Regions from separate parts of the Lactobacillus helveticus genome, predicted to be linked through region 2. Evidence: predicted binding sites of a transcription regulator. Region 2 holds the regulator's gene; the other holds the start of a gene.
What was found. The regulator LexA, encoded in region 2, represses DNA repair genes until DNA is damaged. The targets are predictions, from matches to a motif close to CNAACANNTGTTNG.
Positions count from the first base shown of each region.

Region 1 (3,200 bases), 670 kb from region 2:
AGAAGACTAAGCCAGTTGCTGTAAGTGCAGTTAAAATTAAGAAGATTAATGATAACGAATATCGTGTTCTTGGTCTTAAGAAGAATCGCCGTTTAGTTGTTAAAGCAGGTTCAACTAAAAACACTTCTGCAGGCGTACAAATTAATGGTAATGCAAATAGCTGGCAAGGAACTTTAATTGCTAAGCAAAAGCATACCCTTACTTTGCCTTCAAACGCTGAACGTGTTGTAATTACCTTAGGTAATGACAATGGAAGCTCAATTAAGATTGGTGGCAAGAAGGTACCATACGTACCAAATAATAGCTACAGAACAATTACTTTGTTAATTGGAAAAGCTAAGAAGACTACTACTCATCAAACTAATGATAATAATAGTCAAAATGGTACAACTAGTGACAATAATACTAATAACAGTAATACTACTACTCAAAATCAAACTCAGAGCAGCTCTACTACTAGACACAATACTCAAACTAGTCACCAACCATCATCAACTACTCAAAGCAGTCAAACAAGACAAAGTAGTCAAACAAAACAATCATCTACTACCCAATCATCAACAACCACTACGCAAAATAATAATGCCGGTGGAAACGATAATGGCGGCAGTGGCAATGAAAATAATGGCAATTAAAGCTTAGGAGAAAATAAGAAGAATGAATTTACCTAATAAACTTACTGTTTTTAGAATCTTTTTGATTCCAGTATTTATGTTAATTATAATTTTTGGTGGCAATGCTCATACTGAAGTAGCTGGTTCAACCGTAGTTTGGAGCTGGGTAATTGCAGCTATTATTTTTGCTGTAGCTTCAGCTACTGACTGGTTCGATGGTCATATTGCTCGTTCACGCAACATGGTAACCAATTTTGGTAAGTTTGCTGATCCATTGGCAGACAAGATGTTGACTATGACAGCATTCATCTTCTTGGTTGAATTGAAGCTTGCTCCAGCTTGGATTGTAGCTATTATTGTTTGTCGTGAATTAGCTGTTACTGGTTTACGTTTGATTTTGGCTGAAAACAAGGGTCAAGTTTTAGCAGCTAAGATGCCAGGTAAGATTAAGACCACTTGCCAAATGTTATCAATTATCTTCTTGTTAATCGGTAACTTCTGGCACATTGGTACTATTTTGCTTTGGCTTGCATTGATCTTTACTATTTACTCAGGATATGATTACTTCCACCAATCATGGGGCGTATTTAAAGGATCTATGTAAAATTAAAGATAAATTAAAAGAAGCAGAAAATTGCTTCTTTTTTTATTTTCTCAGAAAAAAATTGCCCTTTTTTGCGTATTTAATAGTGTAGGCTAAATACTTTGAACATTAGTTTGTATATTGCTTGCAAAGTAGATAATGATCAAAGTATACTTATTGAGTACAAAAATTTAGGAGGAAAATATGGCCAAAGATGAAAAAAAGGCTGCTTTAGATGCAGCGCTCAAGAAAATCGAAAAGAACTTTGGTAAGGGTGCTGTTATGCGTATGGGTGAAAAAGCTGATACCCAAATTTCAACAGTTTCAACAGGTTCACTTGCTTTAGATTCTGCTATTGGTGTTGGCGGCTATCCTCGGGGACGTATTATTGAAGTATATGGACCTGAATCATCTGGTAAAACCACTGTTGCTCTTCATGCAGTAGCTGAAGTACAAAAACGTGGTGGTACAGCCGCTTATATTGATGCAGAAAATGCAATGGATCCAGCATATGCTGAAGCATTAGGTGTAGACATTGATTCACTTATTTTATCTCAACCTAATACAGGTGAAGAAGGTTTACAAATTGCTGATACTTTAATTTCTAGTGGTGCCATTGATATTGTGGTAGTTGACTCTGTTGCAGCGTTAGTTCCACGTGCTGAAATTGAAGGCGAGATGGGGGATGCTCATGTTGGTCTTCAAGCTCGATTAATGAGTCAGGCTTTGCGTAAATTATCTGGTACTATTTCAAAGACTAAGACCATTGCAATTTTTATTAATCAGATTCGTGAAAAAGTTGGGGTTATGTTTGGTAACCCAGAAACTACTCCAGGTGGTCGTGCTCTTAAGTTTTATTCAACTATTCGACTTGAAGTAAGAAGAGCAGAACAGATCAAGCAATCTGGTGATGTGATTGGTAACCGTGTCAAGATTAAAGTAGTGAAGAACAAGGTTGCTCCACCATTTAAGGTGGCTGAAGTAGATATCATGTATGGTAAAGGTATTTCCCAAAGTGGAGAATTGCTTGATATGGCCGCTGACAAGGATATTATTGATAAAGCTGGATCATGGTACTCATACAAGAGTGATCGGATCGGTCAAGGACGAGAAAATGCTAAGAAATATCTTGAAGATCATCCAGATATCTATAAAGATATTCAACAACAAGTTCGTCAAGCATACGGCATTGATAAAAAATCAGTAGCTGATCGTGAGGATCCTGAAAAAATAAAGGAAAAACGCGAAGAAGCAAAAGCAGAGAAGACTGCAGAAACTAAAAAGGCAACTGATGACAAATAAAAGATAATTTTTACCTTGGAATTATGTTCCAAGTTTTTTTCTTGTGGATTGACATGAACCAATAGGTTCTTTATCATAAAAGTTGTGTGAATAATTCTAAAAAAAGGCGATAGTAATCATGGATACAATAATTATGATTCCCGTCGCAACTGCCATTGTTTCACTTTTGGTGGGTACAGTGATTGGTTATGCTATTCGCAAACATTCTTGGGAACAAAAGGTTCAGAATGCTCAAAATGATGCTGATCATATTTTAGCTGATGTTCGAGCACAAGTTGCTGCAGTAGAAGCTGAGGTTAATGCACAAAAGCAAGCAGCAGAAGCTGTTAAGCAAAGTGCTGAAAACACTAAGAAAGAAAAAATTCTTGAAGCTCAAGAACAAATTCGTGATTATAAGCAAAAAACTGAAGACAAATTAAATTTAAAAAAGGATGATTTGGCTCGGCAAGAAAATCGTTTAAAACAACGTGAAGATACTTTAGATCACAAAAATTCTTTGTTAGATGAAAGAGAAGCTGAACTCACTAAAAAAGAAGATCAATTAAAGCAGCAAGATACTAGCTTGAAAGCAAAATTAACTGAAGCTGATGAATTAGTTGAAACTAGACGGCAAAAGCTTTATGACGTAGCTAAGTTGGATAAGGAAGAAGCCAAGAAGATTGTGCTTAATAAATTATCTGCTGAACTCGTTAAAGAACGTG
Region 1 covers NZ_CP151471.1:1,034,075-1,037,274, reverse strand. Annotated here, with positions in the region: gene AADV52_RS05280 (helix-turn-helix domain-containing protein) at 1-635, shown strand, start outside; gene pgsA (CDP-diacylglycerol--glycerol-3-phosphate 3-phosphatidyltransferase) at 658-1,218, shown strand; gene recA (recombinase RecA) at 1,402-2,499, shown strand; gene rny (ribonuclease Y) at 2,618-3,200, shown strand, end outside.
Region 1: the regulator LexA is predicted to act here: its motif matches at 1,321-1,334, upstream of recA (recombinase RecA).

Region 2 (3,200 bases):
GCAACGATCGTTAATCGCCAATCCACAAAAATAATCATGGCAACCATTGTCGATAAACCCATGACTAATGAGTCAACTAGAGTCAACACGCCATCACCAGCTACATTTTGAATGGCACTCACATCATTGGTGGCATGAGCCATCAAGTCTCCAGTTCGGTGTCTCTGATAAAAAGTTCGATCCATGATCATGAAATGATCAAACAGTTTTGAGCGCATTTGACGTTCAAGCTCAGCAGCTCCACCCCAAATTTGCTTTCGCCAAAAGTAACGCAAAATATAAAGAGTAAAAGCAGCCGCTAAAACGGCAATAATTAATGCAGCATATTTGCTCCAGGAAATGTGACCCTTGTCTAATTGGTCTGCCGTTAAGCCTAAAACTCTCGGAGGAATTAAGTTAGCTAGTGAAGTCAACGCTAAAAAAGTAATTCCAATAATATAGCGCTTCTTTTCCTGTTTAAAAAACCATCCTAATTTGCTAAAAATACCCACTTTTTAACCTAATTTTCCTAAAAAAGTATAAAAAAAGAGTAAAGGAAAAACCTTTACCCTTCAATCCAACAAAAAATCAAATTATTTTTGTTGGTGTTTCATCATGTTCATTACTTGGTGAACCTTCTTGTTAGAAGGCTTTTGTCCCATTTGAGACATCATAGCAACAATCATGTCTTCACTAATTGGAGGATTTTCCTTAAAATATTTCTTCATGTATGCTCTTGCACCATAAAAACCTGCAACAGCGCCGACCAAAAGTGCAATAATAATCAAAAAAATTGCTAAACCTAAATTCATATTAATCCTCCATAACTAACAATAATATCTTACATAAATTTTCATCTTTTTTAAAGACTTAATTAATCTTTTCTAAGACCTTTTTTGCGTTGTGCACGCTTGGCTCTTTCGGAAGTTACTTCTTTGCCATTCTTATCAATAATTACCATATTTTCAACATCTTGCTTAAAGGCAGCTCTGAAGTTGGCAAGGAATTTTTTGTGAAGTTCTTTACGTTCTTGTTCCTCTTCAGGAGTCAAACCTTCCTTTTCTTTCTTATGGTAAAGTTCGTTAATTCGATCTGTTACCTTTTTTTCCTCTTCTTTACTCATTGCATCTTTATTCATATATATTCACCTCGCATTAACAATCTTTAGTCTACAGTATTTTATACAATAAAAAAAGATACTTTTCATAGAACATTCGTTTGAGACTATGCTATTTTTTTGTTAAAATAAGCATAAATAAAATCTTTTTTACAATAACGGAGAAAAATTATGTCTAAGAAAAACAGTGATACCAAACAACTAGAAATTTTACGCTATATTTATGATACTGTCGACCATCGTGGCTTTCCACCAACAGTTCGGGAGATTTGTGCTGCAGTTAAGCTATCTTCTACGTCTACCGTTCACGGGCATTTGGCTCGATTAGAACGCAAAGGCCTTTTAATCAAAGATGCAACTAAACCCCGTGCACTCGAAATTACCGATGAGGGTAAAAAAGAATTAGGCATCAAGCCAAAGAGAATTCCAGTTGTTGGCGTTGTTGCTGCTGGACAACCAATTTTAGCAGTTCAAGACATAGATGAATACTTCCCACTTCCACCAGATCTTGAAAATGATGCTGGTGAACTCTTTATGTTAAAAATTCACGGTGAAAGCATGATCAATGCCGGCATTTTAAACGGCGATAATGTTATCGTCAAAAAACAAAACATCGCTAATAATGGCGAAATCGTAGTAGCTATGACTGCTGAAAATGAAGCCACTGTTAAACGTTTTTATAAAGAAAAAGATCATTACCGTTTGCAACCAGAAAATGATACAATGGCTCCAATTATCTTACCTGAGGTAACTATTTTAGGTAAAGTGGTTGGTCTTTACAGAAACAATATCGATTAGTAATCAAACCTAAGCTAATGGCTTGGGTTTATTTTTTTTGCCAAAATTTTAGTTAATTCATCTTCAAAAACTGGCAGCCATTTTTCTAAATATCCTGCTCGCGTTGGATGAATTTCATCAGCCATGTAAAGAGCTGGTTGGTCTTTAAAATCAGGATTATTATATAAATCCAAGACTTCAATATTCCATTTTTGAGCCAATTGATGTGCTGCTTTTACCATTTGTTCATATAACTTATTTTCAAAATATGGATTAGTATAAATCATAATTGGACAATGCCATGTAGCTTGAGCTTGACTGATGATATACTCCATCGCACCGATGATTGTTTGCGTATCAAAATGGTCATCATCACTAACTTTGCCTAATTTCTGGTTGGTACGTGCATCATTAGTAGAAAGCTGTAAAACCAACATATCAATTGGAGTTTTAAGATTTTCCTTGAAACGAGCAACATAGGAATCACCATGATAACTAGTGTCTTGATCTACTAATGTAGTTCCATTTTCCGCATCTTTAATGGCCGCAATGCCATCTTTTTTCCATAAATAATCAACGAAAGATTCACCTAAAGCCCCGAAGCCAAAAGTTACAGATGAGCCCAAAAATAGAATCTTTTTATTTCTAAGTGGGCTATCAATCGTTTTGACATTATTTAGGCTATATTTGCGACTGTTACCTGGTAAATATGCTAATTCTGTATAGGCTCTTTGATGCAAGGGATGCTCATCTAAGTCCATACGTAATTCATTAAGAGCGATATCGGATAGATCATTATTTTGTCTAATTGGAATTAAAAAAGTTTCGTTACTCATTGTTTTCCCTTTCTTTATCGATATAAGGTTTTATTACTTCCCAATCTTTTACAATATCATCGCTTAATTTACGATTATAAAAAACTGCTGCAGGGTGATATTCCGGAATGACCGTGTACTTCTTTTTTGACCAAACATAGCCATCTTTAGCTGTATTAAGTTCAAGGATTGGTGTGTTTTCAATAACTTTGCCATGTTCAGCCGAAATTTTGTGACCTGGGCCAAGTAATCGTTCTAAGCCAGTGTTTCCTAAAGCAACAATAATCTGAGGATCCGCATAAGATATTTCATAATCAAGAAATGGTGCATGCGCGAGTACTTCTTTTTTAGTTGGTTTACGATTAGGTCTTTTAATTACCTCTTTATTTTCTCGTTTGCTGAAAACTTTTTTCACGCTAAATGGACGGCTACGAACCGCACTAGTGATATAAACCTGATCTCGTGATAAACCAGTTTGCTTCAAGGATTTATCCAGTTCTTTGCCGGCATCA
Region 2 covers NZ_CP151471.1:360,666-363,865, reverse strand. Annotated here, with positions in the region: gene AADV52_RS01950 (ABC transporter ATP-binding protein) at 1-491, opposite strand, end outside; gene AADV52_RS01945 (YneF family protein) at 573-791, opposite strand; gene AADV52_RS01940 (DUF896 domain-containing protein) at 854-1,117, opposite strand; gene lexA (transcriptional repressor LexA) at 1,268-1,894, shown strand; gene AADV52_RS01930 (SGNH/GDSL hydrolase family protein) at 1,909-2,709, opposite strand; gene AADV52_RS01925 (uracil-DNA glycosylase) at 2,702-3,200, opposite strand, start outside.